One region of the Sutcliffiella horikoshii genome, then DNA from elsewhere that is predicted to be linked to it. Evidence: predicted binding sites of a transcription regulator. Region 1 holds the regulator's gene; each other region holds the start of a gene.

Region 1 (4,277 bases):
GGTAATTAGGGTTGTTCTTTTGGGGTTGGAGCGAGGATGTTTTGAAATGTTACCTATTTTGAACAAAAACAGGGGGAAATACTCGTTTTGGTGGGTGTCTGGGAGGGTTCGGTCAATTCGCTCAGGTGTTCGGACAATTTCCTTGTTTCTTAGCAGGATGTTCGGACATTTGAAGTCGGTGTTTGGTCAACTCTGGACGACCTTGGGACACCTCAAAATTTCGTTCGGACAAATTCGGAAAAACTTCGGTCAACTTCGCCAAATCTTTGGTCACATTTTGGGAAACTTCGGTCAACTTTCGAAAATCTTCGGACATTTTGCACGATTTGCACCGTCATCTGTCCCTTTGACCCACTGATCCAGTCCACCAGATCCATCCGGTCCATCGCTCCCGTGCCACCTGTCCCGACGCCCCAAAAAAAAATTACCTCCGCGGCCGCAGCCCCCTCCAATCCAAAAACAAGCCCGCCCCCTTCTCAAAAAGGGACGAGCCTGCGTCATCTAATCTAATTATTCATCTTCTCTTCCTGCTCCATCAACGCTGCCGCTTTCTGCGCTTTTCTATAAGAAACGCGGGAAATCACAATGCTGATTTCATATAGAATGAACAGCGGGACGGTTACCATCAAATGTGAGATCAGTTCTGGCGGTGTTATCATTCCACCAACTACAAGCAGCGCAAAGTAAGCGAACTTACGGATTTGCACCAACATGTCTGGTGTAATTAGGCCCAGCCTTGTTAAGAACATCACAATTACTGGCATTTGAAATAGCAACCCAAACGGTAGGGTCAGCTGAAATAAGAATTGAAAGTATTCGTTGATTCCGATTACCTGGTTTATTTCCAATCGGTCTGCTAGTCTACCCATGAAATCCACGACAAACGGGAATAAAATGAAGTAAGAGAAAGCTAGTCCGCTTAAAAATAGGAAAATGGAAATTGGTATATAGCTTAACGTTACTCTCCGTTCTTTTTCTAACAAGCCCGGGCTGATGAAGGCCCAAAGCTGATAGAGGGTGACGGGGAACGTGATGATAAATGCAATTAGAAAGGCGAATTGCATAAAGATCTTGATGGGGTCTGTCATACGAAAGGCGTTCATCGTCAGCTCTTTCGCTTCATCTGTTTGCTGTAAATAGACAATGATCGGTTCGGCCAAGAAGAAGCCGCCGATTGCCGAAACGAAAAAGAAGGATGCTGTGATGATGATTCTTTTTCGGAGCTCGCCTATATGGTCATACACCGACATTTCTCTATCTAGCATATATGTTCATCCTTACATTACTTCGTTTCTTCTTTTTTCTCTTTAGCGTCGTCGTCATCGGCCAATCCTTTAGTTGCGTTTTTGAATTCGCGCAACGTGTTACCTGCTGCTTTCCCAAGTTGAGGCAACTTGCTTGGACCGAAAATAAGTAGTGCTACAAATACAATAAGTAAGAGGCTTCCCATTCCTAATGAACCCATATTTGACACCTCCTCGAAATATTCTTATTCTACATCTTTTTTACTCGCTTGGATAGTGCTTGAGAAAATATACCAATGACTGCAGTTCCACCGCTAAATCAATGTGATGGATGCGTATCTCTTCCGGAACATTGATACGGGCCGGTGTAAAGTTCAGTATGCCCTTTACGCCCTTTTCTACAAGTCTATCCGCTATTGGCTGCGCTACCGGAGCCGGAACCGTCAAGATGGCTACCGTAACATTCTCTGGCATTTGCTCTTCAATATCGTCTAAATGATAAACAGGGACTCCTCCGATTTCCGAGCCGATCTTGGACTCGTCCACATCAAAGGCCATCACTATTTTCGTATTATTGTTTTTCATAAAATTATAATGTAGGAAGGCGGTTCCTAAATTACCTACACCTATTAGAGTAACATATGTCAATTCGTCTTGGTCGAGCGTTTTCCTGAAAAAAGTTAACAAATATTGAACATTATATCCATATCCCTTTTTCCCCAACGCACCAAAGTAACTGAAGTCCCGGCGGATCGTGGCACTGTCTACCTTTACCGCTTCACTAAGCTCCGCAGATGACACGCGCTGCTTGCCAGACGAATGCAAATTCTGGATGAAACGATAATATAACGGCAGGCGCTTTGCCGTTGCCTGTGGAATTTTCATTTGTTCGTTATTCATTTTACTCCCCCATTTGTCGAACCTGTTTGCTTTTCTATTTTAACATGGAACGAAAACGATTACATTTCTATGTCTATACTATTTTACCCTGCCTTTGTGCCCTGTCCGGAATCGGGCGAAAATAAAAATTTACGGGCGATAATCCCGATTTACGGGCGATTCGGCCAAAACCAGCCCTCGACCAAAAGCAAGATACCCAAAATCTTGATGTAAACCCCAAAGAAAGATACACTTAACCTAGAATTACACGAGGTGAAGATGATGATTATTTTACAGGTAAATCAGCTGACCAAATATTTCGGCGCTGACCTTATTTTATCGAATATAAAACTAGAAGTACAATCCAAAGATCGAATTGCCCTAGTCGGACGCAACGGGGCAGGGAAATCCACTCTATTAAAAATCATATCCAATCAGCTTTCCTTTGATTCAGGAGACCTGATTAAACCTAAAGGCGTGTCGATCGGCTATCTCGCTCAAGACACAGGTTTACAGACTGAGCGCTCGATCTGGGACGAGATGTTGACCGTATTCACCGGCCTGCGCGAACTCGAAACACAAATGCGCACCCTTGAAGCGAAAATGGGAGATCCCGCTTATTTTGAAGATGAGACGCAATACGCCCGCATTCTCAAAGAATATGACGAAGTGCAAGAAGCCTTCAAACAAAAAGGCGGCTTTCAATATGAAGCAGATATCCGCTCCGTCCTGCACGGCCTCCGCTTTTCCGAGTACGATTACGAAACACCAATTGAAACGCTCAGTGGCGGACAACGGACACGTTTAGCCTTAGCGAAACTACTTTTGACCAAGCCGGACCTGCTCATTCTGGATGAGCCGACCAACCACTTGGACATCGACACCCTTTCCTGGCTGGAAAACTACCTCCAAGGCTACCCTGGTGCCCTGCTGATTGTTTCCCATGACCGCTATTTCTTGGACAAGGTCGTCAACATTGTTTATGAGATTTCGCGTAAGCAATCCGCTAAGTTCATCGGAAACTACAGCAAGTATCTAGAGCAGAAGGCCGAGCAGTATGAGCGCGAGATGAAAATGTTTGAGAAGCAGCAAGACGAGATTGCCAAACTGCAAGATTTTGTAGCAAAGAACCTGGCACGTGCCTCAACTACCAAACGCGCCCAAAGCCGTCGCAGGCAACTCGAAAAGATGGAAGTGATGGACCGTCCTAAAGGCGACGAAAAGTCTGCATCCATCATGTTCGATATCGACCGTCAAAGCGGGAACGATGTCCTTAAGGCGAAAGATTTATCTGTTTCCTATGATACAAATCCTGTCTTCCGCCATGTCGACTTTTCCATGAGCCGCGGCGACAGTGTCGCACTTGTTGGCCCAAATGGGATTGGGAAGTCTACCTTATTAAAGACGCTTGTAGGAAAATTAAAGCCGCTTGAAGGCAGCTTTTCCTTTGGCGCCAATGTGTCGATCAGCTATTACGACCAGCAGCAGGCAGACCTTACTTCCAACAAAACCGTTCTAGCGGAGCTTTGGGATGAATATCCTCAAAAAATGGAGAAAGAAATCCGGACCGTTCTAGGAAACTTCCTATTTTCCGGCGATGACGTGCTGAAGCCTGTATCCACGTTGAGTGGTGGCGAAAAAGCGCGGCTTGCCCTTTCCAAGCTGATGATGGAGCGCTCAAACGTGCTGATTTTGGATGAGCCTACTAACCACTTGGACCTAGATAGCAAAGAAATCCTCGAGAATGCTCTGATTGATTATCCCGGAACGATTCTGTTTGTTTCGCATGACCGTTATTTTATTAATAGACTGGCGACGAAGGTGTATGAGCTGAGCACGGTAGGGGCTACAGAGTACCTTGGGGACTACGACTATTATGTCGAGAAAAAAGAAGAAGCGTTGGAGCTTGAGCGATTGGAAGCAGAGACTGCGAGTTCCAAAGGTTCAAAGGTCACTTCAACTGCAACCAGTGACGCACCTGAGAAAATGAGTTACGAACAGGAAAAAGAAGCAAAGCGCCTGGAACGCCAGCGCAAACGCCGTGTGGAAGAAATTGAAAAAGAAATGGAAGAGCTTGAGCAGAAAATCGAGCATAACGAAAGCGAGCTTTGCTTGCCTGAAGTTTATCAAGATCACGAGAAGGTGCTGGAGCTG
Region 2 (4,277 bases), 1.8 Mb from region 1:
TGGCGAAGCATACATGATTAAGAAATTTTCCACAGAGTTTACCCCCTTATTTTTTCCCTTGTACGTACTTGTTGTCAAATAAGAACAGTCGCATCAATAGATACAAAGAAGGGATTAACAAAAACAATCCAGCAATGAACGCTGTAATCAACGCTATCGCCATCGCCTCATTCGTAAATCCATCATAGATGGTCAGATACGGATATAGCAGGTACGGCATATGAGATGCCCCGTAACCGAAGAAGGCCGTTGCAAATTGGAGCATTACCAAGATAAAGGCTACACCGAGATGTTTCTTTTTCCACATCAGATAAACCGCTCCGATGAAAAAGAGGAAAGAAAGACTGAACATCCAGGAAAGTTCCAACATTTTATCAAAGTGTTCTGGGTTATGATCGCTTAAAGCGAAAAATACAAGAACGCTGGCAAGTATCGTTGGTAGACTCCAATTTAAGGCATACTTTCTTAATACATCAAAGGCTTTTTCATCTTGAGCGGTCTTAGCGTAATATGCCAAGAAATAAGCCGAGATGTAAAGTACACTTACTAACGCCAGGATGACCACTGCCCAGGAGTAGAAACTGGTGAATAGGGCTTCATAATCAAGCCATACAGAATCTTCATATTTATAGATGAATCCACCCTCTGAAATGGTAAGCACAACAGAAAGGGAAGCAGGTATTAAAAGACCTGTGGCTCCATATAAGGCTTGATAAAAGTTGTTTCCTTTTTCCCCATAATGATGAAAAGCGTAGTAGGACCCTCGAATTGCCAACAGCACAATTGCGATACTTCCCGGTACTAAAAGGGTTGTTCCATAATAATAGGCGGTAGAAGGGAAGAACCCTACTATTCCGATGAAGAAGAATACTAGAAATACATTCGTTACCTCCCAAACAGGGGAGAGGTAACGGACAATCACTTTGTTGATTAGGTGGTTTTTCTTTGTAATTGTTGAGTAATAACTAAAGAAACCTGCGCCAAAATCAATGGATGCTACAATTAAATAACCGTACAAAAACGTCCACAGGACAGTGATCCCAATTACTTCATAGCTCATTTGTCATCCCCCTTACTCCATGCCCCTGTCGTGAAGCTCTTTCTCCACCGGGTTATTTTTAAACATTTTCCGTAATACTGTGGCACATGTTGTACAAAGAACGATGTAAAGTAGAACAAAAAGGACTATCATCAGATCAACATGTTCCGAAGTCGTTGCCCCTTGTTCAACCGTCATATAACCTACAAGCAACCATGGCTGTCTGCCAAGTTCTGCAAAGAACCAGCCCATCTCTATTGCCAGTAGGGACAACGGTCCACCGGCAACTATCGCCCATAATAAAGGTTTGTTCCATTCATTCCATTTACGAACTTTTGCAAACAAGACATACAGAATAGAAATAAACGCTAGGAACATCCCGATCCCCACCATCAAATCAAAGAAGTAATGGACAACTAATGGAGGTAGCTCATCTTCTGGGAACTCTTCTAACCCGATTACTTCTGCATCTGGTGTCCCGTGAGCCAGGATACTTAAGGCATAGGGAATTTCCAGTGCATATTTCACTTCATTATTTTCTTGAAGTACACCACCCAATATTAGCGGAGCTTCCGTTGAAGTCTCAAAATGCCATTCTGCTGCGGCAAGTTTTTCAGGTTGATATTTTGCTAGATACTTACCTGAAAAATCACCAATGATAGCAGTGGATATAGCAAAGATTGCAGCTGCTGTCATCGTAAGATGCAATGCTTTTTTATGATAAACATGGTCTTTTCCTTTAAGTATCGCGAAGGCTGCAATGGCAGCTAGAACAAAAGCTGTTGTTAAATACGCCGATGATAAAACGTGAGCAACCTTTGTAGGAGTTGCAGGATTGAACATTGCTTCTAATGGACGGATATTGGTCAATACGCCGTTTTCAAGGTCAAATCCTCTTGGTGCATTCATAAAGCCATTTACTGTTGTGATAAAGAAGCCTGAAGCCATTGCACCGAGAGCTACAGGAATCAAAATGAAAAAGTGATAAATTTTCTTTTTAAATCGGTCCCACGTATATAGGTAGATGCCGAGGAAAATAGCTTCAAAGAAAAACGCAAAGGTTTCCATGAACAATGGAAGACTGATAACATGGCCGGCCATCTGCATAAAGTTTGGCCAAAGTAAGCTCAACTGTAAACCGATAGCAGTTCCTGTCACTACCCCGATCGCAACGGTTATGACAAATCCACGAGCCCATCTTCTTGCAAGCAGGCGATAATGTTCATCATTTCTCTTTATTCCCATCCACTCTGCCAAAGCTATCATAAGGGGAACTCCCACACCGACCGTGGCGAAAATGACGTGAACAGCCAATGTAATTCCAGTTAGAATTCGACTTAATAAGACCGGATCATATTCAAACATCCCAAACATCCATACTCCACTCCTTTTTCAAACAAAAATTACAATCTTCTAGGTTCACTTTTTATTATACAATAGATTGCTCAATACTTCACAATATAAACACCAAGCAAACTCTCTTTCTAGTATATTCCCTTTAACGAAGAAGCAAAACAGGGGGAAAGCGCTTGAATATGACATCTTTATGGCAAAGATTCGGCTAATTTGTGACAACCATTGAAGAGAAGGCGAGGTTAGCAAACAATAGCTTACTCTTGCCAATAACAGAAAGATTGTAGAAAAAAAAGTAAAATCTGACGGAATGTTGTATAAATATGTAGAAGAAGGTGGTAAAATATTCTTATAATTCACACAAAGGGTGTATTTAATGAGGAATTTAAAAAATCATATTAATAGGCTTTCCAGGGACACATTCTCTCTCAATTACAATCTAGATCATGGGATTGTTGGCACCTTAGAATTATCTAATGGACAAGAAGACAATCTAAAAGTTCATGAAAGACTTAAATTTAATACACCAGTGGAAGAGCTATTATATGAAATTTATGATTTTACCGTACTACAGAATAAAAAGGCTGCAAGAGAAAAGTTTTTATACTTAAATGATGAGTTTGATATTAAAAATGTCTTATCTGATCCCAGCATAAACTTACTTTATCTCGTGGTGAAGCTTAAGTACTTTATCCTTAATAATGATAGAAAACTATATGAGTCGATATATGATCAAATTAGAAGTTTACCAACTAGCATAAATCCCTCTGTTGAGTATATACACCATAAAACATTAGGAATCTATTATTATCGTACGAATAATTTTTTACAATCCACCTTAGCACTTGATAATGCCTTATCTTTGGCTGAAAAACTACCTTATATTTCTGAAGATGATAAAGCAGAACTGTATTATCAAGTCTCATTAACAAAACTAAAAACATGTGATACGTTTGAATCCATCTTTTTCGCCGAAAAGGCCCTTTCCCTCTATCAAAGTCTCTACAACAATAAACGTTCGGCTGAGTGTCATATCGTTTTAGGCATCAACTACAACCATTCCAAACGACAAGACTTTGCTGAAAAGCATTATCTTTCTGCAAAAAATATAGGGGAAAACATTGGAGATTCCTATTTGGAATCCATGGCACTTCACAATCTTGGTTGTATCAAGTCATATTTGAAGCAATCAGAAGAAGCTATCTTTTATTATTTAGAATCATTAAAACGAAAAAGAGAAGAAGAAAGAAGTGTTTTTTCCATCCTAGGCCTTGTTGAAGAATATTACTTTTTGGACCAAACTGAATTTTCAAGGGAATGGGCGGAACAAGGGCTAAGATTGGCCAAACAAATTGATTTAACAGAATATATTATTCACTTTACCGCACATATCTATTTATTAGATAAAGATTCAGAGTTAGAGCCATATATCATACAAGAAGTAATCCCTTATTTTAAGAATGCCGGGAATGAAAGATACACCATTAAGTATACGGAGATGTTGGCTAAATACTATTTCGAAAGCCAACAATACAAGTTAGCAAGTGAATTTTTCGACAGCTGTTTGCAAAATATAAAATCAAAAACCTCTTATTAAGAGTAATTCAAAAACCCACACTCATAATATTGGTGTGGGATTTTTTTTAGAAATGGGTAATTTGGTTTAATTTTAATTTCTTGCATCTAATCATGTTTGATTGTTGAATTTAGGGTATGTAAGCATTATTTAATTCTATTCTTTACATCATGGGAAAGGTAGTGTTTATATTGTTCGGGTTCAATGATCTGTGGAAATTTTTCTTCTCTTTTTTTCTTGTGTTACCTATCGTGACGATCATTCATGAATTGGGTCATTATTTCTTCGCTAAGCTCTTTGGAGGAAAGG
Region 3 (4,277 bases), 640 kb from region 1:
GCCTCCTCGGCTTGCGCCTGTGGGGTCTCACCTGTCCCTTCCTCCCGCGGGCGTCTGCGCGCCTTCCACTCCAATCAACAAAGAAGTTCCATTCAATGTAGGGTAAATAAAAAGCTCTCTCACTGAGTTAACTGTAAAACATAAACATTAAGTATTTATACTTTCCAGCTGTGAATTGGAGCAAATAGCGGAGACTCCAGCGGGGGAGTAACGGTAGGTTGAGACCCCGCAACGAAGTGAGGAGGCTCGAGCACCGTCCCGCGGAAAGCGAAGCTATTTGCGGAAAGGAACAGCGGCGATTAACCAATCATCTAAAATTTTAGATTTAAAAGTGTTTAATATTGCAGACGATCGATTTCTGCAAATAATGGTTTATTTTTATTATACAGCTCTCGGTAGAGGTGGTAATATTCTTCGTACATTGCTACATTTCGGACTGTAGGCAATACCTCATGCTTGATTGGAATGGAGGATTTTATGGCTTCAAGGGACTCCACTTCTCCAAGTGCAAACATCCCAAGCCAGGCAGCACCCCACGCAGTAGCATGTGTACTTTCCGGTAAAATGACAGTTTTGCGAAAAATATCTGCTGTCATCTGCACCCATAGAGGCGAACGCGCATAGCTACCGCTGACCATCAGCTTTTTAGTAGGATATTCTTTTTCGTGAAGGGTTTCATGAATCTCATACATATTGAAGATAACACTTTCCATCACGCTGCGAATCATGTCAGCACTTGTATGTGAAAGAGTGAGTCCCATCCACCCGCCCTTTGCTTTAGCGTTCCACTTTGGAGCACGTTCTCCATTCATGTATGGAAGAAAAAATAGCCCGTTAGCTCCTGCGCTGGAGGTTGCAGCAAGTGCTTCAAGGTCTGCCACTTCCACCGTTTCTTTTTTGGTTAAGGAAGAGAATTGTCTTGCTAGCCATTGCATTAAAATTGTACCATTGTTGGTTGCACCTCCAACGATACGACTTTCTTTCGTAAACGCATATTGAAAGGTACGTTGTTCAGTGTCAGTTGTTTTTTCAGAGGTGAATCTCCGAATAGCTCCACTGCTACCAATCGTTAAGGCAGTTTCTCCTTCCTCTGTGGCGCCGACACCGATATTGGCAAGCACACCGCCACTAGCCCCGATGATAATGGGGGTAGAAGTATGTAGAAGCAATTCTTTGGCAATGTGAGCGGTAAGGGGTCCCACTTGTGTTGTACACGGCAAGACTTTTGAGAGCTGAGACTCATTTATACCTGCTATGGCGAGTGCTTCCTCATCCCATTGGAGTGTATGAATGTTGAAAAGCCCTGTTGCAGAGGCAATAGAATAATCCACTTGCCACGTCCCACACCATTTGTATAAGATATATTCTTTTATAGTAACAAAGCGTGTTGCTTCATAATATGGCGTATATTGATTTTCTTTCATCCATACAAGCTTCACAAAAGGTGACATGGGATGAATGGGGGTTCCTGTTTGCTCATATAAGTCCTGTCCGTAAGACTCCTTCATGATGGCAGCCTGGGGATAGCTTCTTCCGTCAGCCCAAGTGATCATGGGGGAAATCGGTTCGTTTTTATCATTTATACAAATTAAACTGTGCATAGGGGCAGAAATGCTTAGCCCAATAATATCGTTTGGTGTGATTCTTAATTTGCTGATAGAAGTGGAGATGGCAAGACGTGCAGCACTCTCAATCTCCAAAGGGTTTTGTTCAGAGTAATTAGGCTTCGGACGGTAAGTAGAATAGGCATGCTCTGATTCAGAGACCACTTCTCCGTTTCTATTAAAAATGACAGACCTGGTCGTGGAGGTGCCAATATCCAATCCAATGACATAGTTGCTCATTATGTGCCACACCTCGCTTTATCGTAGTATCTTTATTTTAATCGTTGTGAGTAGTTAATATCAATCTGTTTGGAAAAGATAAGAATTATTTCAGTATAGGTATTGGGTAATGTGATTCTTGATGTTCTGTGGTTCTAAAGTCACGTTTGTTTGTAGTTGTGCACAGTCAGTTACCTTGATAGACGGGATATACACACGTTTATCCACATTATCAACAACATTCTGAAAATTTATCCACAAAATACTATTCATAATTGAATGATTTATTTATATTGATATAAAAGGTCTCACTATTTTGTGTAAGTTATTAACAAAATAAATATTGCGAACAATTTGTGAACTCCATTGTAAATGATGGTAAATGGTTGTATAGTAAAGATAGAAAGTAAGTGAAATACTTCACAAACTTTCTGAAGCAAAAGTAAGAGCTAGCCGGCTAAATTTTTTTACAGGTCATTGTGAAACACTTCACAAACTGAAATTCTAGGAGGAGTAAATCATGAAATGGTTACGTGGACCGAAAATGGCAATCCTTTGGACAGTTTTAAGAGTTTGGTTGGGGGTACAATGGCTAAAGGCCGGTTTGCCGAAAATAGGAACATTTGATGCAGAAGGATTTCTACATGGCGCCATTGCAAAAGCGGAAGGAGCACACCCGGCGGTACAAGGGTGGTACGCAGGATTTCTTGAGAATGTAGCATTGCCTAACGTTGGTTTGATCAACATATTAATCCCTTGGGGCGAGGTACTGGTGGGGATTGCACTCATACTTGGCTTAGCAACTTTGCCGGCACTTATAGGGGCAGCATTTATGAACTTGAACTTTCTTTTGGCCGGAACCGTCAGCACGAACCCTGTCCTCTATACTGCAGCAATATTACTGATTGCAGCAGGTACGGCAGCTACCTTCTATGGGCTGGATCGCTTTGTAGTGAAATATATAAAAGAAAAAATGGATGAACGCAAGATGAAACGTACCGGTGGAAACGGACGTAAGACAATGGATGGTGGCCATGCAGTAGCACATTGAATGTATGGGGTTGAATGGAAAAAGCGACGTGAGATGGTTCACGTTGCTTTTTTTAGTTGGGAAAAAATAAAAAGGGAATTATTGGATACGTGTAGAATAGGGTAGTAATAAAGGGGGCGGGGTTGATGATTTTTTGGATAGTAGTCTCTATTGTTGTTGTATCTTTTTTAGCATTCGGATATTGGTTAGATAGAAAAACAGATCGTTATAAATCCATGTCTGATAAGAAAGTTAAAGAAGGCATTGAATCGATTAAGGATGAAGCACAAAGGCAGGGTCCGGCTGATATTACAAAACATTTGGGCCCATGATTTGGCAGATGGCAGTTACCTGAGGGTAAGTGCTTTTTTGGGTGTGCCAGGCATGGCATCTATCTAGGTGGTGAAAGTCCACTGTGGGGGTACACATCGACCAACCACTAAGGAAGCGCAAGGTACTTACCGTGAGGTAAGGGCGGGAGGAAGCGTGGAATAAAATCTTGGCTCGACGAACAGAAATCTGATACTAAGGCTCTTCAAAGGGATGAGGCTCCTCAACAAGTCAAAGTCCAAAAGATGTGCGTAACTTTGTAGGGTAAATCAGGCGAGTAAAAGAGGAAAGATAGTTGTCTTACCCTGGGAGGTCTTGCGGATGTACCAAGGTACAGTCGAAAAAGGTTTGCCGCAAGAAGTCAGCCGAAGCCATAGTAGTGGAATTATTCCATGAAGGGCTGAACAATTTATAGTGTTTCGACACCACGAATGCGTAAGTGAAGTGTTCCGAATGTGTTAATGGTGAACGTATGAGCGTATCTCAGAGGATAACCAAAATGGAATAATCACTTACTACGTGAACGGATAGGAGAAACGAGTGTGGAACTTTTAGAACAAATACTAAGTAATCAAAACATGAATGAAGCTTACCTTCGTGTCTATAAAAACAAAGGTGCGAGTGGGGTCGACGGAATAACGGTCGATGAATTAAAGCAATATCTGAAAGAGCACAAAGACGAGCTGCGTCAGCGCATCAGAACAAGAAAATACCAACCACAAGCTGCCTTAAGAGTGGAAATCCCAAAAGAAAATGGCAAGATGCGCAAATTGGGAATACCAACAGTAGTGGATAGGGTAGTTCAACAAGCCATCCATCAAATACTCAGCCCGATATTTGAAAAGCAGTTCAGCGAATTTAGTTATGGCTTCAGACCCAAAAGAAGCTGTGAGATGGCAATTATTAAAAGCCTTGAATTTCTAAATGATGGACATAACTGGGTTGTGGACATTGATCTTGAAAGGTTTTTCGATACAGTCCACCATGATAAACTCATGCGAATCATCTCTAACACAATAGATGATGGAGATGTCATCTCTCTAATAAGAAAATATCTCGTCAGTGGAGTGATGGTGAATGGAAGATATGAGACC

What was found. The regulator Rex, encoded in region 1, represses fermentation and respiration genes when NADH is low (regulators of the CRP and FNR family bind a similar motif). The targets are predictions, from matches to a motif close to TTGTGAAATATTTCACAA.
Region 2: a site for Rex is predicted at 2,481-2,498, ahead of K7887_RS10615 (cytochrome ubiquinol oxidase subunit I). Genes of this name have one in related genera too.
Region 3: a site for Rex is predicted at 2,301-2,318, ahead of K7887_RS04940 (DoxX family membrane protein). Genes of this name have one in related genera too.

Annotation. Positions count from the first base shown of each region.
Region 1 covers NZ_CP082918.1:312,065-316,341, reverse strand. Annotated here, with positions in the region: gene K7887_RS22920 (hypothetical protein) at 292-417, opposite strand; gene tatC (twin-arginine translocase subunit TatC) at 507-1,265, opposite strand; gene K7887_RS01735 (twin-arginine translocase TatA/TatE family subunit) at 1,283-1,465, opposite strand; gene K7887_RS01730 (redox-sensing transcriptional repressor Rex) at 1,506-2,144, opposite strand; gene K7887_RS01725 (ABC-F family ATP-binding cassette domain-containing protein) at 2,406-4,277, shown strand, end outside.
Region 2 covers NZ_CP082918.1:2,079,636-2,083,912, reverse strand. Annotated here, with positions in the region: gene cydS (cytochrome bd oxidase small subunit CydS family protein) at 1-33, opposite strand, end outside; gene K7887_RS10620 (cytochrome d ubiquinol oxidase subunit II) at 47-1,060, opposite strand; gene K7887_RS10615 (cytochrome ubiquinol oxidase subunit I) at 1,073-2,404, opposite strand; gene K7887_RS10610 (tetratricopeptide repeat protein) at 2,769-3,989, shown strand; gene K7887_RS10605 (site-2 protease family protein) at 4,151-4,277, shown strand, end outside.
Region 3 covers NZ_CP082918.1:952,205-956,481, forward strand. Annotated here, with positions in the region: gene K7887_RS04935 (gluconokinase) at 336-1,844, opposite strand; gene K7887_RS04940 (DoxX family membrane protein) at 2,344-2,874, shown strand; gene K7887_RS04945 (hypothetical protein) at 3,000-3,185, shown strand; gene ltrA (group II intron reverse transcriptase/maturase) at 3,726-4,277, shown strand, end outside.